2 regions of the Chryseobacterium sp. SIMBA_028 genome follow, and region 2 is predicted to be linked to the other one. Evidence: riboswitches for the same ligand, from Rfam matches in the RefSeq annotation. Region 2 holds a riboswitch; the other holds the start of a gene.
The links. A riboswitch is a leader RNA that binds a small molecule or an ion and turns the genes downstream of it on or off. The one in region 2 is predicted to bind cobalamin.
Positions count from the first base shown of each region.

Region 1: it holds a riboswitch for cobalamin, as region 2 does, so the genes downstream of both, metE (5-methyltetrahydropteroyltriglutamate--homocysteine S-methyltransferase) here and SCA31_RS02485 (T9SS type A sorting domain-containing protein) in region 2, are expected to answer to the same signal.

Region 1 is NZ_JAWRWZ010000001.1:215,518-223,333, forward strand. Features, by position in the region: gene SCA31_RS00990 (GTP-binding protein) at 1-618, shown strand, start outside; gene SCA31_RS00995 (alkaline phosphatase) at 696-2,090, shown strand; gene SCA31_RS01000 (XRE family transcriptional regulator) at 2,218-3,006, opposite strand; gene SCA31_RS01005 (bacteriocin-like protein) at 3,443-3,727, shown strand; gene SCA31_RS01010 (Lrp/AsnC family transcriptional regulator) at 3,793-4,254, opposite strand; cobalamin riboswitch at 4,446-4,632, shown strand; gene metE (5-methyltetrahydropteroyltriglutamate--homocysteine S-methyltransferase) at 4,803-7,106, shown strand; gene SCA31_RS01020 (anti-sigma factor domain-containing protein) at 7,245-7,816, opposite strand, start outside.
Region 2 is NZ_JAWRWZ010000002.1:42,243-50,058, reverse strand. Features, by position in the region: gene SCA31_RS02495 (hypothetical protein) at 1-422, shown strand, start outside; gene SCA31_RS02490 (esterase-like activity of phytase family protein) at 522-1,787, opposite strand; cobalamin riboswitch at 2,043-2,238, shown strand; gene SCA31_RS02485 (T9SS type A sorting domain-containing protein) at 2,308-3,426, shown strand; gene clpP (ATP-dependent Clp endopeptidase proteolytic subunit ClpP) at 3,528-4,214, opposite strand; gene dnaG (DNA primase) at 4,324-6,312, opposite strand; gene tsaE (tRNA (adenosine(37)-N6)-threonylcarbamoyltransferase complex ATPase subunit type 1 TsaE) at 6,410-6,817, shown strand; gene SCA31_RS02465 (alanine dehydrogenase) at 6,885-7,816, shown strand, end outside.

The DNA of each region.
Region 1 (7,816 bases), on a different contig from region 2:
GGATTTTTAAAATCAGCCCTAAAAAAACTGAATCCGGAAGCTACAATTCTTCAGTCAGAATTTAGTAAAGTAAATCCACAGCATATTTTAAATACACAACTTTTCGATTTTGATAAAGCACAGGCTTCTGCAGGTTGGCAAAAAGAACTGCAGTCTGATCATCATACTCCGGAAACTGAAGAATATGGAATAAGTTCCCTGGTATTCAGAGATAAGAGGCCATTTCATCCTATGAGACTTTGGGAGTATCTCAATAATTATCCTGAGGGAATACTAAGAGCCAAAGGTTTATTCTGGCTGGCTTCCAGAACCAATGACGCCCTCAGTTTTTCTCAGGCGGGAGGTTCCTTTCGTTTGGAAAAAGCAGGAATATGGTGGGGAAGTATGCCTATGAGCCATAGAGCACAATATGCCTCATTTATAGAAAATCAGGAGTTTATTGAAAGCAGATGGGATAAAGACTGGGGTGACAGAATCAATGAGCTTGTTTTTATCGGACAAAATCTGGACAAAGACCAAATGTTACAGGATCTTAAGGGTTGTCTCATCAATGATCAGGAAAAAGAATTATTAGATCAAAAACGGGATTTTGAAGATCCTTTTCCACAAAACATTTAAAATTAACCATTTATTAATGCAACTAAGTTACGATAGAAGAAATATATGCAATAACTTAGTCCATTATTTTTACAGCTATGGACAGAAGAAAATTTCTAAAAGGTTCGGTATTGCTTTCAGGGTTGTTGTCTCTCTCGCCCTCAGAACTTTGGGGTTCCAAAAGAAATGTGGATCAGCCTAAAATCGGAAAAGCAAAAAACATCATATTTATGGTCAGTGACGGGATGAGCCTCGGAACTCTTTCAATGGCTGATCTTTATTCAAGAAATATTTTAGGAAAAGGAAGCCATTGGCTCAACCTGTATCATGAGAAAAAAGTTTCACGTGCGTTAATGGACACTGCTTCGGCCAGCTCAATTGTAACGGATTCTGCGGCCGCAAGTTCTGCTTTCGGAGGAGGAATAAGAGTAAAGAATGGGGTATTGAATATGGGCGCCAATGGCGAAAAGCATCTTCCCATATGGCAGAAATTTAAAAAGGCAGGGAAGAAAGCAGGTTGTGTGACTACGGTTACTGCTACCCATGCCACTCCTGCAGGCTTTTGTGTCAACTCTGCGAAAAGAAATGCCGAACCTCAGATCGCTGAGATGTATGCAGATCTGGAAATAGATGTTTTAATGGGAGGTGGGGATGAATTTTTCAACCCCGATAAAAGGGAAGACAAAAAAGATCTTTATTCCGTATACCAAGAAAAGAAATATCAAATTTTAAAGAACCGTAATGACCTTAAATCCATTAAGAAAGGAGAAAAAGTTTTAGGAATTTTCAGTACGGGAGCATTACCTTACACCATCGATAAAAACAACCTCGCTGAATTTAAAAATACACCTACCTTGGCAGAAATGGCCAGTGTTGCCATTAATCAGATGAAAGAACATCCGGAAGGCTTTGTTCTCCAGATAGAGGGAGGAAAAGTAGACTGGGCAGCCCACGCGAATGATGTAGCCGCACTCATCCATGATCAGCTTGCATTTGATGAAGCCGTGAAAACCGTAATGGATTTTGCCGAAAAAGATGGAAATACCCTGGTCATCATTACTACAGATCATGGTAATGCTAATCCCGGAACTATTTACGGTTCCGAGGCGACCCCTCATTTCAACAGTATTTCAGCATATCAGTACACGAATGAATATATTCTGAATAAAATCCACAAGGATTTTTCCATTAAGGATATTAAAGACTGGATATATGAGGGCAACAAACTTATTCTGAATGATGATGAAGCCAAACATTTATTGAGCTTTTACAACGGTCTGGAAAAGGAGGAGGGACTTTATAATTATAAGAAATTACCATTTAAACTGTATTCTGAAATTCAGAAAAGTCGAAATTCGGTAGGGTGGATCAGTATGGATCATTCGGGAGACTATGTAGAAGTAGCAGCCTACGGTCCAGGGAGTGAGCTATTGCAGCCTTTTATTAAAAATACAGATCTGCATTATTTCATGCTGAAAGCATCTTCAATATAAAAAGGAGACATTTTTAAACACATATTTTACATTTTTAACAGGTTTTTAAAAACAGGCTATCCGAAGTATACTACTTTTGAATAGCCTGTTTATTTTATCAGGTTAAATATCCTGTTTATCATATACTTTATGAAGTTTTTTTACGACGTCCGGAAACCTTTTTATCAAGATCCTTAATGTCCTGTCTCAATTCGCGGAACATTTCCTTAAAGTTATAGCTCTCATAATCTCCGGGTTCAAAATCCTCAGGGAAAATTCCAGAAGCATACTGCCAGATTTCTACAACATCCTCAAACGGAATATCATAGGGCTCGTAGAAAGAATTATCTGCACTTACAGAAATAGAATTTCCTTTCTTCTCCTTAAAGCGTTTGTAGGTAATTCCATCATTCAGGGTGATAAAAACATAGGTTTTTCCAGGCTTCAACTCATCTATTCCCTCTACATATTTCCCTACAATATAGGAACCACTTCTAAATGGCGGCATAGAATCTCCGTCTGCCGGAAAAGCTCTGTATTTCCCATTGGTTAAAAAGGGCAGTGCAATCCTTTGAAGACTTTCTATATATTCCACATCACTATACCCTTCCAGATATCCCATGGAAGCTTTCTGCGGAATAATTTCTATGGTATCATTCCCGAGGTCATCAACGGCTACAGGAAGAACAATTCTGTTATCAGGGAGCTTCAGCATTTCGTCCATTGGATATTTCTGAATGTCTACAGACAACATAAGGTCAATGCTGACATGAAAATATTTTGATATTTTGATCAAAAGTTCAATAGGGGGTTCTGAAATTCCGTTTTCATATTTGGAATACCTCACTCGGGAGATCAACAGTTCGTCGGCAACATTTTGTTGGGAGAGCTTTCTCTTGGCTCTTAAAAAGCGTATATTATTTGAAAAAATTGACATTGATACAAGTATGTACGCAAAAATACAAATTTTGACTCCGTTATCAATAACCAGAATCAGTTTTACCATAAAAAGTCAGGATATTCGCCTTTTCTCCGATCAAGTTGGTTAAATATAGCAGCAGAAAACCCTCTTTTCCGAATCTAAACCCCTGATTTTCGGATCAAAACAAGTTTTTTTACGTGACAGGGATATTAATCATAATAAAACATCATTTGAGTTAAAAAAATTAACTCTAAAATTCCCAAGTTGAAATATGTTTTTTAACATTTAGAAAATCAAATAGATATATTAAAAAACGGAATATTCATAAAATAACAATTATATTAACGAAATATTAAATTATAAAATTATTTAATTATTTTATTCAAAAAAATATCTACATATGTTTATTTGTCATATATTTGTGATGTATTAATCATATAAAATTTTAATCATGAAAAATTTCAAAAAACTAGACAGAAACGAACTAAAAACTATTTCAGGAAACGGGTTACTTGATCCAATCGGAGGATTACTTGGTGGTCTTGGAGGTGTAATTGGTGGCGTTGTTGGCGGCCTAGGTGGTGTAGTAGGAGGAGTTGTAGGTGGCGTAGGCGGTGTAGTTGGCGGCGTTGTTGGCGGTGTAGGTACTATTGTAGGTAATGCATTATGTCAAACTCAATGCGTTGTTAACGGTGTAATTCACATCAAGTTACTTGAATGTGGATCTACTTGCTAAGAAAAAACGAACAAGCACTTAAAAAGTATACCGCTCTTTTCAGAGCGGTTTTTTTATGGGAAATATTATATCGTCAGGCCGTGGTTGTTTTTTACTTCAGCCATTACAAATGTACTGTGGGTACTTCCTATAGAATCCACCGAACCAAGCTTGTTAAATACAAAATCCTGATAATGCTTCATATCCCTAACCTGTACTTTCAATAGAAAGTCAAAATCGCCGGAAATATTATAACATTCTGCTACTTCTTCAATTTCCAGAATTTCATTTACAAAATCATACCCTACAGACCGATCATGAATTTTTAACTTGATCTGACAAAAAACCGTAAATCCACGGTTGAGTTTTTCAGCATCTAAAACAGCTGCATATCTTTTAATATACCCATCCTGTTCAAGTCTTTTTACCCTTTCAAAAACAGGAGAGGGAGACAAGTTTATTTCCTTGGCAAGTTCTTTAACGGTCAATTTTGAATTGTTCTGAAGCAGTCTCAGTAAATTCAGGTCCTTATCATCAAGTTGTTCCACAGAATATTATTCTTTTAAATTTAAAATCAATCAAAATTACAGAATTATATTCTTTTAAATATAATTTATAAAGTTTTATTTGCTTAATAAATACTAAACAATTGTCAATATATTCTGTATCACTAATTTTACACAAAATTAAAATCTTTTACCAGTACTCATTAAAGGGTGGTAAAAACAGTTCTTTATATACTTCATCAAACAGGAAAGGTTTTACGTAAGGTAGATTAATAGGGAATCGTGTGAGAATCACGAGCTGTCGCGCAACTGTAAGTAACACACCAAAAGTTTCTGTCCTTGGATATCCACTGCCAAAAGCGGGAAGGATGACAGAAACTGTTACAAGTCAGGAGACCTGCCTTTACTGAATGACAATGCTTTCGCGGGCTGAAGCTTTTGAGTCATACAGATGATATAGGATAGTGCATTTTTCCAAGGATGAATGACACTGTTTACCTTTATCACTTATGTCAAGATCTTCTTATCCGCCAAACATTCCGAAGCATTCAAAGGACTTTTAACAAAAAAGTTTAATTAAAAGTTTAAAAATGCAAACACACATTCTGGGCTATCCGCGTATTGGTAGCAAAAGAGAACTCAAAAAAGCCTGCGAGCAATATTGGTCAGGCAAGATTGTTTTGGAGGAACTTCTTACGGTGGGAAGAAATATCTGTAACCAAAACTGGAATATTCAGAAAGAAGCAGGAATAGACTTTATTCCCTGTAATGATTTTTCCTACTATGATCAGGTATTGGATATGAGCCTTATCGTAGGAGCTATTCCGACACGTTATCATGAGGTTGCCCTTAAAAGAAACAACTCAGAACTTGATCTTTACTTTGCAATGGCCAGAGGATATCAAAAAGACGGGCTGGATATTACCGCCATGGAAATGACCAAATGGTTTGATACCAATTATCATTATATTGTTCCTGAATTCTATAAAAACCAGCAGTTTAAACTTACTTCAAGTAAAATATTCAATGAATTTGCAGGAGCTAAGCAAGCCGGGATCAATGCCAAACCTGTCATTATCGGATTGGTTTCCTATTTACTTTTAGGAAAGGAAAAAGAAGAGGGATTTGATAAGCTGGATCTTGCCAAAAATATTCTACCTGTCTACATCGAGATTTTATCAAAACTTCAGGAACAGGGTGCAGAATGGATTCAGTTTGACGAACCGTTCCTTTCTCTGGATATTACAGAAAAAGCTAAAGAAACCTATACGGCTGTTTATTCGGAACTTAGAAAGCAATTCCCATCATTAAAATTCATTGTGGCCACTTATTTTGATGGATTAAAAGATAATCTGTCTCTTGCCGTTTCACTTCCTGTACATGTTTTACATATTGATTTGGTAAGAAATCCCGAGCAATTAGAAGAGGTAATCAATTCAATTCCGGAAAGTCTAAGTTTATCACTGGGACTTGTAGATGGAAGAAACATATGGAAAAATGACTATGAGAATTCCTTAGCCTTTATCAATAAAACCGTTGAAAAATTAGGTTCGGAAAGAGTTCTTATTGCCCCATCATGTTCATTGCTCCATTCTCCATGTGATTTAGACTTTGAAACCAGTCTTAATCCTGAAATTAAGGACTGGCTGGCATTTGCCAAGCAAAAGGTAAAAGAAGTTGTCAACCTTAAGGAATTAGCTTCCGGAACAGAAAATCAAGATATTATTAATGATTTTGAGGAAAATAAAAAAGCAGTTTTAAGTAGAAAAACATCTTCTTTAATTCATAATAATATTGTAAAGCAAAGAGCAGAAGCTGTAACGGAAGAAGATTCACAGCGAAAGAATTCATTTCAAATTCGTAGAGAAGAACAGCAAAAAGCATTACAACTGCCATTATTTCCTACCACGACCATTGGATCATTTCCACAAACTGCCGAAGTAAGAAGCTGGAGAGCCAAGTTCAAGAAAGGAGAATTAACCGCAGAGCAATATGATACCTTATTGAAAGAAGAAACCCAGAGAACAATCCGTTGGCAGGAAGAAATCGGAATCGATGTTTTGGTTCATGGGGAATTTGAACGTAATGATATGGTGGAATACTTCGGTGAGCAACTTGAGGGTTTTGTATTTACCAAAAACGGGTGGGTGCAAAGCTATGGAAGCCGATGTGTAAAACCTCCGATCATTTTTGGGGATGTTTCCCGCCCTGCACCCATGACGGTTTACTGGTCACAATATGCACAGTCACAAACCAATCAGTGGGTAAAAGGGATGTTAACAGGACCGGTTACCATTCTGCAGTGGTCTTTTGTACGTGATGACCAACCCCGCTCCGAAACTTGTAAGCAGATTGCCTTGGCTATTCGAGACGAAGTGGTAGATCTTGAAAAAGCAGGAATCAGAATTATTCAAATTGATGAACCAGCTATACGAGAGGGGCTTCCATTAAGAAAAACAGAATGGCAGAATTACCTGAAATGGGCTGTAGAAGCCTTTAGAATCTCGGCAAGTGGAGTAGACGACGCGACCCAGATCCATACGCATATGTGCTATTCGGAATTCAATGATATTATTAAAAATATCGCTGATATGGATGCAGACGTTATTACCATAGAATGTTCCCGCTCCCAAATGGAACTTTTAAATGCATTTGCAGATTTTAAATATCCTAATGAAATAGGTCCTGGAGTCTATGATATTCATTCACCTAGGGTTCCGTCAAAAGAAGAAATGATAGAACTTCTGAAAAAGGCTCAGGATGTAATTCCTGCCCATCAGCTTTGGGTAAATCCGGACTGTGGATTGAAAACAAGACATTGGGAAGAAACTGAAAAGGCTTTAATCGCCATGGTTGCCGCTGCCAAGGAGGCTGCTGTTGAATATTCAATTTAAAAGTAAATTTTCCAATTGTATACCAATCAAAAAGCATCCATCAGGATGCTTTTTGAATTTATTACTTTTAAATATTATAATTTTATATACAATAAGATTTTATGTATCTGAATAACATCATAATAATCAAATCCATTATTATATTCCTCCCATTACATACATGTTTTCCATAGTAGGAACAGCGCTTCCTCCTTCTTTTTCAAGAGTAATGGCAAAAGCCTGTGCATTTGGAATATTAGCCAATGCAATCAAACTGTCTTTATCCTGGCTATACATACCTGCACTTACAGGTTTTCCGTCTGCAATTGCCCAAAGCTGATACTGCATTCCTGTGGGAGCTTTTGGAAGACTTTCTGCACTCAGGTACACTTCTTTTGTTTTTTTGTCCCAGAAAACCATGGCTTTTGCATCCTGGTGTTTCTCCACTCCTTTTAGCATTACCATTTGCATATCAGGATTGGAAAACATAGCCATTTTCTGATTCATTTTCTTCATGGCAAGATCCTGAGACTGTTTCTCAGTCTTCATTTTTGCAATTTCTTTGTGACTTTCAGATTGTTTGCTCACCCAAAAAAGATTGCCTGCAATACTTCCTAAAAATAAAACAGAAGCAGCAATACCTAAGGTTTTCCAGTTATTGTTGGTTTTAATGCTGCTATTTTCTTCCAAAGGTTTAACAACAGGAGCCGGAATAGAAAGGGAAGGTTTTT
Region 2 (7,816 bases):
TTACTGAACATATTCTGACGCTCAACCTTGCTAGAAATATCATTATTATAGAGAGCAAATCCTCATCCCAAAAGGCAATACATGGGAAAAATCTTATTGCCAGTAGATTTGCCAATGGACTGGACTCTACTGAGCTAAATATTTTTTTGAATATTCCAAAAGATAATCAATCATACTGGTTTCTTTTTGATTCTGGAAACAGTGGCCCTTTACTGTTATCTAACGAAACTGCTGCAACCTGGAAACTCTCAAAAGACAAAGATGGTATGAACTCCGAAACTCAATTTATTATCGGAAAAAAATCATTAATCTCAAGATCATTTACACGAGATATTATTTATGATGGTGTACTTAATTTTGAGACTTTGTCCAAATATATTTTCACGATTGATTTAAAAAAAAGCAAAGTTTGGATAAAATAGTATGCAAAAGCAATATTTATTATTTTATTTTCTTATTCAGGCCCAGGATAATAAAAAACGGCGGAATAAATTCCGCCGTTTTCCTTTAAAAAAATCTAATTATTGAATATCGACTACATACATAGTTCCTTTATCTACTTTCCCTGTTTTAGGTAGGATCTTTGCCTTGGGGTTTCCGCTTCCGTCATCCACCACTCCAAAATCATCATCATTGAAAACAGCCAGTTTATTGTTTCCCAAATAAACAATCCCCTCAAATTTATCATGTTCATATCCTAGTTTTGCCACCAGGTCTACAGCCAGTTTTTTAGTAACAGGTTTTATTCCTGCATTGGTAAGTTCATCCCAAGTACATTGCTCCAAGGCCTTACCATTTACTTTCATTCCGTCTACAGCAGCCAGATCAGTTCCGTTGACATCAGTGGCACTGCTTAGACTGATTCTATATACTTTTTTAATTCCCCCCTGAGTTCCAAAGTTTCCGTCTCTTTCAATCACAAGAAACTCATTATTGCCTAATGCCGTGATATCACATACTGAATCAGAAGCCCCGCCATCCTGTCTGTACAGATATTGCTTGGTTTGTCCTGTAGCAATATCAAAAGTCACAATTCTGGTTAAAGTAGTATTCGTTGCCAGCGCTTTCGTAGGCACCAGCATCATAGACTGTATAGTTCCTACCAATGTTTTTCCGTCCGGAGTCATACAAAGACCTTCCATCCCTCTATTGGCTCTTCTTTTCGCCAAAACTGCAGGTAATTTTTTTGTACCTGTATTCACTCCAATCGGGCTTATTCTTTCCATCTCTACTCCTTCTGCACTATAATGAACGATATGTGGACCATACTCATCAGATACCCAGAATGTACCGTCTGGTGCAGCAACGATACTTTCACTATCCAGACCATAATTATCCGTACCCAGAACATTTCCTGCTGCATCATAAGCCACCTCCCCTGTGCTTCCCATTCCTACCGGGTTTGGAAGTCCGGTAATAGGTTGTCCTGATGGATTTTTAAGCTTAATATATTTGATTACTTCTACATTTCTTTCAGCATTAATTTTAAAATGCATAATGGTTGGGGTAAAATTGGGGGTCAAAAACTTCTTACCATTCAGATAATCTGTATTCGGGCCACGATCTGTAATCACATAAAATTCACCTTTTCTGCTGGGATGAGCTGCAGCCCCGGAGCCAAAGCCACCATTTATCACATCTACCCCATTTATAGTTGCCATTTTAGAAAAAGGAAACTCCTGAGGAAGTTTAGAATAATTGACCTCCTGGTTATTCACATTGTCATCATCTTTATTACATGATAATAACACAGTCATTACCAAGGCAGATAATAGTAGTTTTTTCATATTAACTTTTATGGCGCGAAAGTATAAATTGATTGTAAACTGATCTTGAATACAATAATAATTGTATTTTAACAATGGAACTCCAGAATGAATTGAATATAAACAATAAAAACCTAGAGTTTTATTCGAAAATAAAAAGATAATTTACAATTTACTATCAACTCACGAAATCTAAAGCAACAAAGCATATATAACCATCAAAAAAAACACAATTCCGTACATAATTCACAAAAGGGCTTCAAAAATTTATATGATATATTTGTAGTGTTCTAAGGTTGAACATTGTTCATTAATAGGGAATCAAGTGAGAATATTATTCAATTCTTGAGCTGTACCCGCAACTGTAAGCTGTTTCACCTATAGCACTATACTACCACTGGATTAAAAAAATCTGGGAAGGTTAGCTATAAGGATGCGAGCCAGGAGACCTGCCTTGAATACATTTTTCATTTCTGAACTAAGGATCTGATTCTTTTTTCGGGAATAAGTTTCGGGAATAAAACTTTAATTTAATTATATTATGAGAAAAATCTATCTTTTTTTCTTGCTGCTATGTATGCAGTTTTTCTTTGCCCAATTCACAGAAAACGACATTAAGTTTTGGGTAGGAACAGGTTCTAAAAAGGCTTATTTCATTGCCGATTTTAATGATAACAACACTCCAAAATCCTATGCATGGGGGTATCGTTTTGACGCGGATAATTTAATGGCGGAAGACATGATCAATGCTATTATGTCAGCAGAACCTAAAATGCAGGCTGATATTCTTTCAGGATATCTGTTCAGCTTCACCTATAACCACCATACTCCGAGTACAGATGATTCCTGGATACCCTGGTTCGGGCCAAGTCCTGAAAATATGTCTAATGAAAATAATGGGGCCGGTTATGTTCATTTAACAGATGGATTATGGTTTGGAATCACCTATGGTACTGACAATGCTCAAATTGACACTCCACCATCTACTCCAGTGCCGGCCTACAGTTCCCAATGGTTTACCTCATCCCAAATTACCAACTGGGTGGGAACAGGAAGCAACAAAAGCCTTGTTGTGATAGACTTTGGAACGGATAATACCAATGGCAATGCCAATTCTTTTGTTTTTGGAATTAAATACAACGGAAGTATAACTGCTGAACAGGCGCTACAGCTTATTCAATCTCAGGCTTCTTATTTCAATTTCACTGCCGGTAATAATCAAATTTCCAATCTATCATTAAATACTTTCACAGGAAACGGTTCAGCAACGGAAAACTGGAAATTATATACGGGAAAAGATCTTTCAAGCTGGCAGAAAAAAACAGATCTTAATCAAATACAATTGAGTAATAACAGCTGGTTAGGATTAAGTTTTGGAGAAAGAAGACCATTTACCCCTACGGAAGCCAATAATGCAACACTGGGAGTTTCTTCTGTACATAAAAATAAATTCAGTGTTTATCCTAATCCGACAAGTGATTTTATTCATATTGAAACATCAGAAAACATTAAAGAAGTCAATATTTATTCTGCATCGGGACAAAAAGTAATGACATCCCAAGCAGCAAAGATCAATGCGAAATCTTTAAATGCAGGCGTGTATTGGGTAGAAATTAAGACATCCAACAGCTCTACAATACAGAAGATAGTTAAGAAATAAGAAATATTCTGACTCTTAAATGAACCTTATATATACACAAGGTTTATCATAACAAAAAAACGTACCTCTTCAGGTACGTTTTTTTATGATTTTAAAATCAATTATTTTTTCTCTGTAGATCTTTGAAGAACCTCATCTACCATTCCGTAGCCTTTTGCTTCTTCGGAAGTCATCCAGTAATCTCTGTCAGAAGATTTTTCAACCCACTCATAAGTTTGTCCTGAGTGGTGTCCGATAATCTCATAAAGCTCTTGCTTTAATTTCAACATCTCTCTCAAGTTGATCTCCATATCAGAAGCAACCCCTTGTGCACCTCCTGAAGGCTGGTGAATCATTACTCTTGAGTGCTTCAAAGCAGAACGTTTTCCTTTTTCACCTGCAACCAATAATACAGCTCCCATTGAAGCAGCCATACCTGTACAGATTGTTGCTACATCTGGCTTAATGATCTGCATAGTGTCATAAATTCCTAAACCTGCATACACGCTACCACCAGGAGAGTTGATGTAGATCTGAATATCTTTTGAAGGATCAGCACTTTCCAAGAATAAAAGCTGTGCTGTAACGATGTTCGCTACCTGATCATCAATCCCTGTTCCCAGGAAGATAATTCTGTCCATCATCAAACGGGAGAAAACGTCCATCTGAGCAACGTTTAATCTTCTTTCCTCCATAATGTATGGGGTAAGATTCGTTGGGCCATACATACCCATATACTGATCGGTAACCAAACCGTTGTTTCCTAAATGCTTTACAGAGAAATCTCTGAAATCTTTTTTAATGTCCATATTTCTATTATGTATTATTTTAATATTCTCAAAGTTTAAATTACAATATTTATTCCTAAAATTTTATAGGACTTTTTGTCACAGAATCCTGAAAATTGCTGCCTTTAAACTATCTTTTTCTATTCCCGTAAATTCCCTTGATCGGTGAATATTCTATAATATTGCTTAATCGTATTGAAGCCTGTTTCAGCAAGGTAATCTTTTTAATCAGCTCATAATACTTGGTTTCATCCGTACTGCTGTGTTCATCCAGTTCCTTGGCTGTCTCTGTGATTAAATAATCAATATACCTGTATTTATGCAATAAAACATCTCCTTTGATCTGATCTGCTACCTTATCTCCGTAATTGGGTGGATAAATACTTCTGGAAGCCCAGTTTTCAAGTTCATCCAAAGGTAGTAAAGCATCCACCACCTTTGAGGTAATCTCTTCATCCATAAAAGATACAAAAAAGTTCCCGCTTCTAAGTTCCTCTTTCTGAATTCCCTCTTTTACCTGGTTAATAATAATCTCATTTTCTTTGACTAAAAATGTATACTGCTCCTCTTCAAAATGATGGAGAATTTCCTCAATAACGGTAATCTGATATTCTTCATTTTGTTCATTCTTCCTCTTCAATACAATATCCCCAAACATCAGCATATGATCTACCAGTTTATTCTCCATAAACAAGACATCAAACAGAAAAGGATCTTCTTTCTCCTTATCCAAAGGAACGATCTCCATTTTTGGAGTGGCAGTCTTTTCTTTTTGTTGCTGCTGAACATGATGCGTCTGATTCTGAGTAATCTGCTTCTGAACATCCAGTTCATTGAAAAGACTCTGTTCAGAAAGACCAAACTTATTGGAAACCTCCTTAAGATACACTTCCCTTTTTAGGGCATTCTGTACAAAGGAAACCGATTTTACAATATCACGAATGGCCTCAGCCTTTTTAATGGGATCACTTCCTACGTCCCTTAGCAGAATTTCAGCCTTAAAGTCGATGAAATCCATCGCTTCATTTTCAATGTATTTTTCAACATATTCCTGCGGATGTTTTCTGGCAAAGGAATCCGGGTCATCACCATCGGGGAATAGCAATACACGGATGTTCATTCCTTCTGTCAGCAACATATCTATGCTTCGGAAACTGGCTTTAATACCGGCATTATCACCGTCAAAAAGGATCGTTACATTTTCTGTAAGCCTCTTTATCAACTTAATTTGCTCTGTAGTCAGTGAAGTTCCGGAACTTGCTACAACGTTCTCTATTCCGGACATATGAAGAGAAATCACATCCATATATCCTTCCACCAAAAGACAGCCATTCTTTCTCGAAATAGCCTGTTTACTTTGGTTTAATCCGTAAAGAACATTGGATTTATGATAAATCTCTGTTTCCGGTGAGTTGAGATACTTCGCCGTTTTAACATTGTTCTTCAGAATCCTTGCTCCAAATCCTAAAACCCTTCCTGAAAAACTATGAATCGGGAAAATAACCCTTTCTCTGAAACGGTCTACTCCTGAAGGGGTATTTTCAGGAAAAATGGAAAGTCCTGATTTTTCAAGAATCTCCTTATTGTAACCCTTTTCCAGCGCATAGGTTGTAAAGGCATTCTTTTTTTCTGGGGAATATCCAAGCTGGAACTTCTTGATGATATCATCCTTAAGTTCTCTTTCCTTAAAATAAGCAAGACCTATGCTTCGTCCCTCTTCATCATCCCAAAGGATCTCCTGAAAATAGGTATTGGCAACCTCATGAATCTTATACAGCAAATCTTTTTCCGTCTGTGCATGCTTGGCTTCCTCAGAAATTTCACGAAGATCTTCTTCAATTTCGATTCCATATTTCTTGGCTGCGTGGCGAAGTGCTTCAGGATAAGTAAAGTTTTCAATTTCCATCAGGAAAGAGATGGCTGTACCTCCTTTTCCGGTAGAGAAATCTTTCCAGATCTGCTTACTTGGTGAAACCACAAAACTTGGCGATTTTTCTTCATGAAAAGGACTGAGCCCCTTAAAGTTAGACCCTGCTCTTTTCAACTGCACATATTCACCCACAATCTCTTCTACCCGGATTGTGGAGAATATCTTATCAATGGTCTGCTTAGAAATCATGGTACAAAAATACACATAAAAAAAAACCTTACAATTATATAAACGTACTTATATATTTCGAGGATTTTTATGATTATTTTTGCAAACAAATTAGCATATGCAGTTTACTATACATACCATTGAAGATTGGCAGGAAATTGTCGACAGCATCATTCCTGAATTAAAACATAACATTCTTTTATTAAAGGGAAATCTGGGAGCAGGAAAAACTACTTTCACTCAATTTTTACTTAAAAATATGGGAAGTAAAGATGAGGTCAACTCCCCTACTTATTCTATTGTGAATGAATACAACACCTCAAAAGGAAAAGTGTATCACTTTGATCTTTATCGTCTAAAAAACATTGAAGAGGTGTATGATATCGGGATTGAAGAATACCTTGATAACTCTTTTCTATGCATTATTGAATGGCCGGAAGTATATGAAGATGAGCTTTACGGGCTCAACTACCACACAATGAGTATTCTGAATACGGGTGAAAACAGAGAAGTTTCATTCGATTAAATATTATGTATCTTTGCTTACTTATTAAGTGTAAAAAAACAATCTGTAAGATATAATTTAATTTAGGATGAGCACAAACATTTTTACTCCTTTCACAGAAGAAGAATTGATGCCGAAAGAGGAAAAATTGGAGGTTATAAAGAAAGGAAAACAATTCAGTATTGGAATTCCTAAGGAAACCTGTCTCAACGAAAGGAGAACCTGCATTACTCCAGACGCGGTACAGGTATTGGTAGAACATGGCCATGAGATCATCGTAGAATCAGGGGCCGGACAAGGTTCATTTTTTACAGATTTACAATATTCCGAATCGGGGGCAAAGATCACCAATGATCCCAAGGAAGCATTTGGACAGGATCTGATCTTAAAGATTAACCCTCCTACTGAAGACGAAATCGATTTTATGAAACCTAATACCTATTTGGTTTCAGCCCTTCAAATTAATCTTAGGGATAAAGAATATTTCCTTAAGCTTGCAGAGAAAAAAATAAATGCAATTGCCTTTGAATTTATCGTTGATGAATACAAGCAGCTTGCATTGGTAAGATTAATAGGTGAAATTGCAGGAACCGTTTCTGTTCTATACGCTTCAGAATTACTAGCCCTTTCCAACGGCTTAATGCTTGGGGGCATTACAGGAGTAAGACCTGCAGAAGTCGTAATCCTTGGAGCAGGAATTGTAGGTGAATTTGCCACAAAGGCAGCTATCGGTTTAGGAGCCAGTATCAAGGTATTCGACAACTCATTGTCAAAGCTGAGAAGGCTTCACACAATGGTTGACAGCCGCGTTCCTACTTCCATCATTGATCCTAAGGAACTTAGCAAAAGTCTAAGACGTGCCGATGTCGTGATTGGAGCTCTTCCAAGATTAAATATGACCCCTATCGTAACCGAAGATATGGTGATGAAGATGAAAAAAGGCAGTGTCATTATTGATATTACCATAGACAACGGTAAGGTAATTGAAACATCAGAACTGACAACCATGGAAGACCCTTA